3 regions of the Methylomonas sp. LWB genome follow, and region 1 is predicted to be linked to each of the others. Evidence: riboswitches for the same ligand, from Rfam matches in the RefSeq annotation. Region 1 holds a riboswitch; each other region holds the start of a gene.

Region 1 (4,119 bases):
TTTTCCAACGTTAACTACACCTCCGCCGCCAGTAGCGCCACGGTTGACGTCACCGACGTAACCGATTTCGGTTGGGGCGCCGGTACACAGACGTTGTTGGGCGATAGCCATAAGGTCGACTTTTTCAACTTCCGTCTGGATCAAACCTCGACGGTGACGATCAAGTGGAATGTCGATAGCGACGGCACCTATATCGACTCCGCGTTTACCTTGTACAGCGGCGTGTTGAACTACCAAGCCCACGACGATGCTAGTGATAAAGCCAATCCTTCGGTGGTGCCGACCGGCAAGGTTCAAGACGTGCTGGATTCGGCTACCGCGCCGGTGGACGCGCAAGGCATCGCTTCGTCCTTCCGCGATACCAGCAAGGCTGGCAGCCCGGGAACCTATGTCGGTCAGTTCAATGCCTTGGCGAACTGGGGTCAATCCAACGTTTCCGGTAACTGGGGCAATATTGCTTATCTGGCCGGCGTAAACGCCAATGCCAGCGCCGAAGTAGCGGCTAACGGCTTCAGCGCCAATGCCGAAGATACTTTGGAAACCTTGGTCATCACGCTCACCGCCGGTAACTACACCATAGCCGCCTCAGGCGCGTTGGGTGCTGTTGCCAATAGTACCCTGGGAACTTTGGGTGCATTGGATTCTTTCGGGCTCACTAATTTGCATGGCCACCTAGAATTTTCGGCGTCGGTTGCGGCGCCGGTTCCGGTGCCAGGCGCGGTATGGTTGTTCGGTACCGTCTTGGCTGGATTCGTGGGCTTGAATCGCCGTAAAGTGTTGGTTGCCTGAATTTCCGACTTGGAAATACCGTTAGGTAACCGATGAATAAAAGGCACAAGGACGTGTTATTGGTTGTAAACGGCCCGTATGGGCCGTTTTTTTTGCATAGAGAAAGCTGTTCTCGGGCTGGGTCTTGGTCTGATCGAGGATGTGTGGGATTTGCCGATATTGCTATTGCATATAACATAGTTTAATTAATTTGCCCGCGCGTCTTCTAAGCTTTGTGCGGGAAAAATTCATGGCATGCGATTTGCTGTAACATGGCCTAGCTTAGCCGACGAAGTATAGAAAAGATTTTCGGATTGGCTAGGGTGTCGTCGGGCGTTTGATGAAAGTCGGTTTCCACAGTCGCGGACCTTGGAGCTTTTTACTTGGGGGATTTATGTTGAATATGAATAAGTTTAATTGGGCGGCGCTAGCTGTCGTGTCACTGTGCGGTTTGTCCGGACAGGCGCTGGCGCATGTCGATTACGCGGATTTAAGCGATCCGATTTCGTCGCCGGGTGGCGTCAACGGCGGAACGTTTACCAATTTCGGTTGGCATAACGGTACCGAGGCTGCGTTGGGCGATAGTCACTCGCTGGCGGGTGGGACATTTTTCAAATTTCATCTGGACCAATCTTCGTTAGTGACGATCACTTTTAGCGATATTAGTGGAACAGATGCGTTGAACCCGGCATTTAGCTTGTATTCGGGGCTGTTCGCGGCTGAAGCGCACGACGATACGACGGTAGATCCGTTGAATCCTAAAGTATTGGTCTCCACGCCAACGCCGCATGTCGTCAAGCTGGCTTCGCCGGTGGATAACGGGGTGCTGTCACCGTTTCGCGATACTGAACACGTCGAATATCGCGGCCAGTTCGATGCTTTGGATTCCTGGAGCATGGCCAATAACAGCGGTGAATGGGGGGTAATTCAATATCTGACTCACGTTGGTCCTGCGGGAGGCAATTCGGTGTCGCTGGTGAATTATCTGTTGGGCGCCGGCGATTATACGATCGCGGCCGGCGGCGGAACGGTTTATGACGCTGCAACCGCGCTGGAGGGTTTGGACGGCCAGATTTCCTTAAGCGTGACGGCGGTGCCTTTGCCGGCGGCAGTATGGTTGTTCGCTCCGGTCTTGGCGGGTTTGACGGCAACGGCAAGGAAACGCAATAGCGCCAAAGGTTGACTTTCGTTTTGGGAAATGAGGAGAAAACAGGACGTTTTGCCAGGGATGGTTCGCCACATTCGCCGCGAGGCGAAGCCGGAAAGCCACGGGTCCTCTTAGGGGGAAGGGACGGCCGGGTTGCAATCGATGTAAGGGGCGGATTTGGGGTTCACTGCGAATTCAATGTCTGTCAGAGGGATAATAATTATTACGGTAAAAATAACTATGAAAAAAATGACTTTAAAAGCTTCGGTTTTAACGTTGGTTGGCGGTATGGCATTAATGTCCGGACAAGCAATGGCGCACGTAGGCTACGGCAGCGCGTTATATTGGGGCGCGGGCACTTACGATCCGTTGACAGGTAACACCCAAGGCGCGACAAGTACCTATGGAGCTGCGGCAAACTTTACACCCACCGTATCCAGCAACGGCGGTTATCTGGCCGGTTTGAACCCGGATTCCTTGGGTAATACTCACGACATCCGCTTCCGTTATTTCATTCTGGAAAAAGACGCGAATGTTAGCTTCACCATTACCGGTACAACCAATGCCAATGGTGCAAGCACATTGAACCCAGGCTTCTCGTTGTACAACGGCGTGGTTCCAGCCTCCTCGCACGACGGCGTGGGCGATGTCGCTTCAACCGCGGCTGATCCCGATACCGCTGCATATTTGGCGGGAGCGCCTGATTTTGCTTCTTGGTCGCCGTTCGCGGGTGTCAATGACGTTCGCGGTGGCGCGGCGGCCGGCACAGCCGCTAACCCTACCGGTTTGTGGGGCGTGTTCGATACCAACGGCAGTATTACCACAGGCAACAATGGCACTGCCGGCGCGACCGATACCCATGGCCCGAACTATTTGGGTAATTTAGATACTGCTAAGATCGCAACGATTACCTATACCGGCAAATCGGGTGCGGACGCCGCGGCGGGTTCCAGCTTCACCAACTCATCAGGCGGAACTACTGGCGTTTTAGCGGCCGACGGTACGGTGGATAACAGCGTGTCTTGGAATGGCTTTTTGCACGCCGGCGTCTATACCCTGGCAATCGGCGGCGCCAATGTCGCGGATTACACCCAGTTGTTCAACGACATCGTCAACGGCGGCGCCACCGCCGGTAGCCAGTACGCGGCAGCCTACACAGCCGACCGTTTGGCCCGCGGTTTGACTATCAGCAACTTCAGCGTAACCACCGTTCCGGTTCCTGGTGCGGTTTGGTTGTTCGGTAGCGCATTGATGGGTTTCCTGGGCATGAAACGCCGCGCGCGTAGCGCTTAATTCAAGGAAGGTTATCGGCTTGCTTCGATAACGCATTGGCGGGATGCCAACCATTCGCGAGCGCTCGCCCCAGGGATTGGGGCAAGCGCTCGTTTTTGTTTTGATGCCATCGGGCCGGTTTGTGACGCTTAAGGATGCCGCTTTAAATGATATTCGATGGCCGAGGCGTTTTTCTTTAGTCGCCGGCATACTGTCGATTCGATGCCGGCAACGGACGATTTGGTTTTTCGCGCTTATAATGCCCGGCCCGATTACCGATCGAGTACTTGTTAGGAAGTTCGCGGCGATCAATAGGTTTTTACTTCTTACTCAAAGTTTGGTCAGTCATGTCTGAAAACGGTTTAACCGATTCTAAAGCGCGGAGCGGCGCATTGAGCGCCGCCGCGTTGTTTGCCCTGGTGACGATTAGCGGCGGCGCGGTGATGATATTGGAACTACTGGGTACGCGAATTATCGCGCCGTTTTATGGGGTCAGTTTATACGTTTGGACCGCGCTGATTTCGGTAACGATGATTGCGTTGGCGATCGGGTATTACCTGGGCGGTTATTTGTCGGATCGTTATCCGGCCTTGCGGCTGGCGCATATTTTGGCGCTGGCTTCGGTAACAACGGCGCTGATTCCGTTTCTCGGCGGTCCGGTAATGACGTGGACTAATCCGCTGGGAATACGCGGCGGCGCGTTTGTCAGTGCGTTGTTATTGTTTACGTTGCCGCTGACTTCGTTGGCGATGGTTGGTCCCTATGTGATCAAAATGGCCACTCGCGACTTGCGGGGTGTAGGCCGGGCAGTCGGTTCGGTGTATGCGGTCAGCACCGTCGGCAGCGTGATCGGCACTCTGTTGCTGGCTTTCTATTTATTGCCGGAATTCGGTACCCGCGCGATCGTGTTCAGCTTGAGTCTGGCGTTATTA
Region 2 (4,119 bases), on a different contig from region 1:
GTCTTTTTCTCCAGAGACTGGATACCGACCGCCCAGCGCACACCGTAGGTGTTATCGAAACCGTTGGCGGCGTTGCTGCCGTCGTTCAGCTCGTCCAAGCAGTTGCCGACCGAACCCGAGGTGTTGTTCTCGTGGATCATCGGATAGCCGTCGCCTTCGCCGAAACCCAAGGCCAGTGCGTCGGAAGCCGGAGCCGTCGCGGAAGCAGCCGAAGTACAAGGATCATGCAGGAACTTGATATTGGATTGAGCTTGGGTACCGGAACCGTTTTCGCGGCGGCAGGTATGCAACAACGAGGAACCCGGCAAGTAAGCGGCGGCATTGGCTTGGACCCAATCGTACAAACCGGTGGAACCGGTCACTTTCAATTGGTTCCAGTCCGCCCAGCTGCCCGCATGAATCGATGCGATTTGAGCCGAGCTCAGGCTAGGCATGCAGGCCTCGGTTTCGGCACCAACCGCGCAGCCCGCCAAGGAACCGTTGGCGATTTGGGCGGCTTGCAATGCAAAATACAGTTTTTTGGTGACGGGCACGCCGAAGGTCACCGCCGAAGCGCTTTTCACGGTCAATTTAGCAACGTCGTCAGCATTCACGTCCAGATAGCCGGCTGGGGCGTTGTTACCGGTAAATTGCGCCGGGTCGACGTCGGAAATGCCGAAGTCGGAGATGTGGGTGCTGTATTTGCTGGCATCGGCCAAGTCGTAAGGGCAGGTAATCAAACCCAGTGTCGAACCGGCGACCGGCAAGGTGTTGGAGGTGCAAGCCGAGCTGATTTTCAAATACTCGATCGTGGCACTAGCGGTGTTACCATTGGCTTCGGCGATGATAGGGCTAACGCCGAACGCGGAACCGCCGGCGCTGCGTTTGTAGACCAAGATGTAAGGCTTGTTGGTCGGTACATTGCTGTTGGTGGTGGCGCGGGTGCACAAATAAGCGTTTTGGTCGGAACCGGTCAGGCTGTCTTTGTATTTCCAGATTTTTTTAGTAGTGTCGCAGACTTTATCGGCGGCCGGTACCGATGAATCGGTGATCAGTTTTTCGATAAAGTTGACCGCCGCGGAGGCGCCGGACAAATACAACACGTTGGTTTGGCTGGCGTCGATGATGGGCAAGTTGTTGCCGTCGACCGGAATCGGATCGTTGACGGTCGCGGCTTGCACACCTGATGCGGCCAACAAGGCGCTGATCGCGGTGCCTAATACTAAGTTTTTCATGGGTAGTTCCTCGAGTAAAAAATCGTCAAACCGGAGCGGCGCCAACGCCGCTCCGAATACCGCTTATGCGGCGGCGTATTTGCGGCGAGTCGCGCGCAACAAGCCCATCAGGCCGGCGCCGAACATCCAAACCGCGGCCGGCAGCGGCACATTGGCCGGGGCCGGACCGAAGCTCAGCAGATTGCCGGCCAGGGTCCATTTACCGGCGGCCAGCGTGTGAGGCTGAATGCCGTTGTAGTACCAGAAATCGCCGGAGGTACCGTAGGCGATATTGGCTTGGGCCAAGCTGACCGTGCCGAAGATACTGTTGAAGTCATTGTGTTGCCCGGTATTCGGGGTATCGGCGTCGTACACCAACGAACTCAGATTCGCGGCATAATCGTTTCCAGTAGCGCCGGGGTTATCGGCGACTTGTCCGCCATTGATCTGATTCGCATGGTTTTTGATCGCAGTACCAGGGACTGTGGATTGTTGCAAACTGTTGTATTTAGCAATCTCGGTCATGCCGGTGATCAACTGCTTGGAACCGAAACCGACGGCAACCGCGAACTTGGTTTGCGAAGCATCCATACCGCTGGCGAAGGTGTTCCAGTTGTCATTGAGGCTCAAATCGTAGCTCAGCGTATAGCTGTCGTTGGCGACGTTGGCGATCAAATCGCTCATCAGCACGCCCAAATCCAGCGTGAACGTCAAGGTTTGGCTTTTGTCGTATACCGACAAATAGGCCTCGACCGTAGCCGCGCTAGTATTGTTGATCGCCGCATTCGCCGCGCCGGTGGCAGCGAACATCGCCGCCGCCAACAAGGCTTTGTTTAAAGATTTCATAATGGTTTCCTTATGTTTAAGATTTAAAAAATACATAAGGTGACAGCCCAGCCGTCTTGGCTTGTCGGCTTCCTACCGCCCGCCGCCATCCCCGGCGACCGACCCAAGCCAAGACCTGAAACTTTCCGTCCCCGCCTCGCGGCGAGTTTGGCTTTTACACGCTTACCTGCTCACTAAACTTCTAACACCTCGAGTGGTGTCGCTATCCCCGCTACCATGTGTCCGTATTGCAACCTACTCCCTACCTTCTTCCTCTTGCCGCTCCCTTCGCTGGTCTTCCCTGTTCCCTGTAATTCCGCATCAACCAAGATCCCGCGGCTCCCTGCCATCTCAGTTGCGGCGAATTATTCCAAACAAATCAATAAGTTTCCGTTACAGCTCTGTTAAAGAATCGTGAAATGTATTACATGCGTGATACGCCGAAACATCGCCGAATGCCGCAGCACGTTGTTTTTCAAGGGCGAATCGTTGCCGCCACGGACCGCGTACCTAACAGGCTAAATTGGGCGCATCCGACATGGACTGTCGAATTTGGCGTGCGGCATCGGCCGCCCGCCCAACGATTGGAGGACTTAACATTGGCCGGAAACGAATATCGGCGAGAGGGCAACTGTACTAATCGTTAGACGCTGTCGCGGGGACCAAGCACTGATGGACTGACTTTGCCCGGCGTTGCAAACGCGCTAACCGTGGTTATCGGCGATTCGCGGCTAAACACTCGGTCGCCGCTAAAACGCCGCCTACCGGAGTTTCCCAAACGGGAAAACTATAGCTTGCAAAGTCAGGATGCCCGTGGCATTGGGAATGGCGTGTTTGTGCTTCCCCGCCGGAGCGGGACCTATTAACCCGGCTCTTAAATACCGTTCGCCCTGTCGAAGGGCACGCCGGTCCGGGCTTAGACCGGCTCAGCCCGAGAAACACCAGTGAGAAATAGGGCCGGATGTAGAGGGCATGCGGCGGCTGACGCCGAATTGCGAGAAATTGACCGAAACCGAGGTTACAGGGGGATCGATCGTTCGAAAAAGCCGGTGCTGGCGAGAACGCCGAAACCTGCCGGGACTAGCGCCCGACAAACCAGCGCTGTTGAATCGCGAACGCGACGTTCACCAAGCCGACCATGACCGGCACTTCGATCAGCGGCCCAATCACCGCCGCGAAAGCCGCGCCGCTGTCGATGCCGAACACTGCCACCGCCACCGCGATCGCCAATTCGAAGTTGTTGCTGGCGGCGGTAAAGGCCAACGTCGTGGTTTGGCCGTAGTCGGCGCCGATCAGTTTGCCCATCGCGAAACTGACCAGAAACATCGCGACGAAATAAATCAACAGCGGTAGCGCGATACGCAACACGTCCAGCGGCAATTGCACGATCAATTCGCCCTTCAACGAGAACATCGTCACGATCGTAAACAGTAACGCGATCAGCGTCAGCGGGCTGATTTTGGGTACGAAACTCTGCTGGTACCAATCCTTGCCCTTGGCTCTGACCAACAGCCAACGCGTCGCGAAACCGGCGATGAACGGAATCCCCAAATAAATAAACACGCTTTGGGCAATATCGGCGATCGTCACCGCCACCAAACTGCCCGGCAAACCGAACAGCGGCGGCAACACGGTGACGAACAACCAGGCATAAACCCCGAAAAACAGCACTTGAAACACACTGTTAAAGGCCACCAGCCCGGCGCAGTAGTCGTTATCGCCGCGCGCCAGTTCATTCCAGACGATCACCATCGCAATGCACCGGGCCAGGCCAATCAGGATCAAGCCGGTCATGTATTCCGGATAGTCGGCTAAAAATCCGACCGCCAAGCCGAACATCAACAGCGGACCGATCAGCCAGTTTTGCACCAGCGACAGCGCCAACACCCGGCCGTTACGAAACACGTCGCCGAGTTCCTCGTAACGCACTTTCGCCAGCGGCGGATACATCATCAGAATCAGACCGATCGCGATCGGGACGTTGGTGGTACCGACCGAAGCCTGGGCGTTCAGGCGATTCACCTGTTCCGGAAACGCAAAGCCGATGCCCACACCCAGCAACATCGCGAGAAATATCCACAAGGTTAGGAAGCGGTCCAAA
Region 3 (4,119 bases), on a different contig from region 1:
CGGGTAGCGGAACCGCGCTCACTTGACCGCATCCGGCAAAGCTGCCCGTGCCTAAACAAAAGTCGCCGACATCGGTCAGTGCGCTGCCCATCAGCATGCCGGCATTTTCCGGCGACATCGCCAGATCGCCGCTAAATTGCCAGTTATCGGCATCGATCCAGCTAATACTAAGGTTGCTGAGGTCGTAAACCGCCATCGTGAAATAAATGTTGTTGTCCAGATACCAACCGCTGCCACCATGGTTTTGGCGAGCGGCATCGAAACGTACCGCGAAATCACCGTTGACCAAGCCGGCGCCGTTGGGTGGGTAGTTTGGCGCGAAGAAGCCTTGGACGCCCGCCAAACCGACTTGACCGGCGGTGCCGCCGGCCAGATTTTCGGTATCGATGTGAAAGTCGGCCGATGTGGCTTGTTGAAAGCGTTGCGCGGCTTGACCGGCAATATCGCCGTCGATCGCGGTAATCGCGAAGGTTTGGTTCAGCGCCGGAATTTCGGCGGTAGCGACTTGGCCGACCAGGCCGCCGCCACTATTGGCGGGATCGGTCGGGTCGGCCGCCACCGCGTCCCAATATGTGCTGAGGTAATAGCCACCGGCGTAAGGTGCCAGCGCGACAGTGTCCAGATTCATCGTAAACGTGCCGGAGTTCGGCGCGTTTAGAACCAAGGCCATCGCATTCGGCGACAGCGCCAACGCGGCAACCAAGGGTAGTCCGAGGCGGATTCGGTAAAAAGGCAAAATAGGCATCGCGATTCCTGTAAAAAAACGGTGAGCAAGCGCCGCGCCAGCACAGTCTGTCGCGGCGGTGAGTACAGAACTGATCGAAGCAGCGAAAGGCTGGCTTAAGCCGTCAGCTCCTTGCGGCGCGTCGCACCGATCAAGCCGATCAGACCGCTACCGAACAACCAGACGGCGGTTGGCACGGGTACCGCCGCCGGAAGGTTCATCGAGAGGCTGCCGACGACCGCATTGGTGGCGAAAATCCCCAGGAACGATCCCCAGGTCAGGCCGAACGGGCTGGGATACTTATTGCTGCCGTTTCCAAAAATCAGGTCGCCACTCAAGGTCAGTTCGCCGCCGGCGTTCACGGTTTCGCTGGTATTGGTCAGTTGCAAAAAGGTGGTGCCCGAGAAAAATTGGTCGTAAGTCACCAGATTCCAGACGCCGCCGATTTTTTGCAGACGAAAATCGTAAGGTGTCAATGAGCCGCTACTGGTGCCGGGTACCGACATGCGCATGCCGCCGCTGAGACCGATTTGGCCGCTGGCGGTGTTACCGACCTCCATCGTGGTCGCTTGTAGCGTGCGGTTGACGGCGGCGTAACTGGTCGTGGTGAGATTGGTGTTGATCGGTAGCGTCATGTCGATGGCCGATGCAACGCCGCCGACGGTATCGGCGGTAATGGCGATCTGGTTGTAGCTGGCATCAAAGAAGCTATCGATCCGCCAACCACCGGTGACGGCGGCTAACGCCGCGTTGTCGATTGAAATGCCGACGCTGCCGGTAACGAGCGCGGCTTCAGCGCTGGCAGGCGCGAGAAATCCGCCCAACATCGCGATGGAAAGAGCACCGGCGGTGGCTAGTTGCAATCGGTAACTGTGTTTTTGTGTCATGGCATGTCCTTAAAGGGTCGAAATAATGAAAATGTCTGGCCGCAAGGCGCACGTTTCCCGTAACGCCGGACCGAGTTTTCGGTCCGGCGCTGGAAGCGAACATGGCAGTACGGGCAACCCGGCGGTCTTTTGGTCCAAAGATCCGTGGTTTTCCGGCTCCGTCTCGCGGCGGATGTGGCGTTTTTGCCGCCGGTCCCGGCGGCTTCACTCTAGTTCCTTAAGTGATCCGTCCTTCAGCTCCGTGTGTTCAGGCGACCTAATAGCGGTACGCGATGTTGAAATACAGTTCGGTATCCGCGCCGGGTGCGACCCGGCCGTCGAAATAATCGAAAGGTCGATAATAATGTTCGCCGCTAAGGTTTTTGACGGTGGCCGCCAATTTCCATGCCGACGTTTCGTACCCCAGACTGGCGTCCACACAGTGGTAGCCGGAGGTCTTGAAGCGGTTGTCCTTGGATAAATAGGCGCCCGCGCTTAAATTCACGCCAACCCCGATTCGCCAACCGGGCAGCAAGGACGCCGGCAGTTGGTAATTCAACCACAGCCGCCCGGCCTGATCGGGCACCTGAGGCAAACGGTTACCGGCCGGAACGCCGGCTTTATCGTCCTGGTAGCGCGCCAACGTGTACGCATAATTGCCAAGCAAATCCAGCCCTTCCGATAACCGCCAATTCAAGTCCGCTTCCGCGCCCTCGGCGCTTTGACCGCCGGAGGCGGTCGAGCGTAGCAAGGCGTCGCTACCATCCGGCACCGCCACCCGTTCGCGGTCGATTCGGTACACGGCAAGTTGGCCGCGCCAAGTACCGTCGATATCGAATTTCAAACCGGTCTCGACGTGGCGCGCCAATTCCGGCAACGGCGTATCGGCAAACTCGACGAAGGGCTGGCCGCGCATACCTTCGCTGTAACCGGCAAACCAGGTCCAGGCTGAACCGATGTCGACGGCGACGCCCAACCGGGGCAACCATTTCTCGGCGTCGGTGCTGGTCGAGCGGCCGCTCGCGGTGTTTCGAAAATCGATGGACACCTTCCCTCTACGCAAGCCGGCCAGCAAATGTAGCCGATTGTAAAAACTGCCCTGCCATTGCAGATAGCCGCCGTAGGTCAGATTACCGATAAACTGGTTTGGCTGCGCCGGTTCGGGGACGGCATACCTTAACCCGAAGTTGGGTTGGGCAAGATCCACCAAACCGGTATTCGCCAAATCGGCGCCGACGAAGCCAATATCGTCGAGTTCGCCGCGGTCGGCACCGATGACCAACGTGTGCTCGCTGTTTTCCGAGGCGAACTTTCCGGTCAGATAGCCGAGCACGCTGAACTCGCGTTGGCGTTGATACAGCTCGGCGTTAACCAGCCCCCATGCCGACGCTCCCAATGCGCTCAGCGGCCGATCGGCTATAAAGCCATCGTCGCCGAATAGCGTTTGCACCCGCTGATCGAAACTGGCTCGAGACACCCGGCTTTTCAGCGTGATCGTCCAGTGCTTATCCCAACGATGCTCGAACTCGCCCCAAATCGCTTGGCTGTCCGAACGGCTTTGGGGCGCATCGGCCGGGCCGATAAAGCGGTCCGGTGGGAGCCGAAATCGGCCGGCTAACGTGCCGGTGGCCGGCAAGCCTTGATACTCGGTTTGCCGCCAATGCGACAATTTCCCGCGCAAGGTAAGCTTGTTACGATGGTTGTCGGTGAAGGTCAGGGCCGGATTCAAGTTGTAACGCTGGGTCTCGACCGCATCGACGCGGTTGCCGGCATCGGTAAATTCACCGGTCATCCGCAGCCAAACCCGGCTATGCAAAGGCTGATTGATATCGAAATTCGGTTGAAAGTAGTCGTGAGATCCCGTTCGGAAGCCGAATTCGCCGAAAGCCTCGGGCCGAGCTTGCTTAGAAATCAAATTCACGACACCGCCGACCGGGGCGCCCGAGCCGCCGGCGTAGAGCAGGGCGTTGCTGCCCTTTAGCACCTCCAGGCTGGCGACGTTAATCGTGCTTTCCCGGTCGCCGGGATTGTAATACTGGGTAAAGCCGTCCAGCAGTTGCTCGGAGGGAAAGCCGCGAATGAGCGTCCCTTCCAGGACCGGCGAATACAAGGGATTGCGCGCCACCACGCCACTGACGTTGCTTAAGGCCTCGCTGACCGTGACGGCTTGCTGGTCGTCCAGCAGGTCGCGGGTAACGCCGGCGACTGTTTGCGGAATCCGTCGCACCGGCGTGTCGGTCAATGTGGCGCTCTGCATTCGGTCTAGGATATACAAGGCATCGTCGGCCGGTTCGGCAATCGGTTTGCCGATGACCGTGACTGGCGGCAACGCAACCGGAGCCCGTCGCGGGTTGGTGGGGCGCTCCCCGGTCTCGAGCGTGATCGTACGGGCGTCCAGAAAGCGGAATGTCAACCGGCTGTTTTGCAATAGGATGCGTAGCCCTTGTTCCACGCTCATGCGTCCCTTCAGTGCGGGAGCGCTCAGGCCGCGCAAGTCGTCAACCGGAAATACCAATTCAAGGTTCGACT

What was found. Region 1 has a riboswitch for cyclic di-GMP ahead of BJL95_RS23045 (hypothetical protein). Riboswitches for the same ligand answer to the same signal wherever they lie in the genome.
Region 2: linked by a shared signal. The riboswitch ahead of BJL95_RS01905 (VPLPA-CTERM sorting domain-containing protein) and the one ahead of BJL95_RS23045 (hypothetical protein) in region 1 are both predicted to bind cyclic di-GMP.
Region 3: linked by a shared signal. The riboswitch ahead of BJL95_RS07855 (hypothetical protein) and the one ahead of BJL95_RS23045 (hypothetical protein) in region 1 are both predicted to bind cyclic di-GMP.

The regions. Positions count from the first base shown of each region.
Region 1 covers NZ_MKMC01000100.1:83,762-87,880, reverse strand. The annotation lists gene BJL95_RS25395 (PEP-CTERM sorting domain-containing protein) at 1-789, shown strand, start outside; gene BJL95_RS23050 (hypothetical protein) at 1,172-1,951, shown strand; cyclic di-GMP riboswitch class I at 1,994-2,076, shown strand; gene BJL95_RS23045 (hypothetical protein) at 2,228-3,208, shown strand; gene BJL95_RS23040 (fused MFS/spermidine synthase) at 3,580-4,119, shown strand, end outside.
Region 2 covers NZ_MKMC01000004.1:67,075-71,193, reverse strand. The annotation lists gene BJL95_RS01910 (hypothetical protein) at 1-1,214, opposite strand, end outside; gene BJL95_RS01905 (VPLPA-CTERM sorting domain-containing protein) at 1,278-2,039, opposite strand; cyclic di-GMP riboswitch class I at 2,078-2,201, opposite strand; gene arsB (ACR3 family arsenite efflux transporter) at 3,099-4,119, opposite strand, start outside.
Region 3 covers NZ_MKMC01000012.1:427,155-431,273, reverse strand. The annotation lists gene BJL95_RS07860 (hypothetical protein) at 1-745, opposite strand, end outside; gene BJL95_RS07855 (hypothetical protein) at 841-1,611, opposite strand; cyclic di-GMP riboswitch class I at 1,721-1,800, opposite strand; gene BJL95_RS07850 (TonB-dependent receptor) at 1,868-4,119, opposite strand, start outside.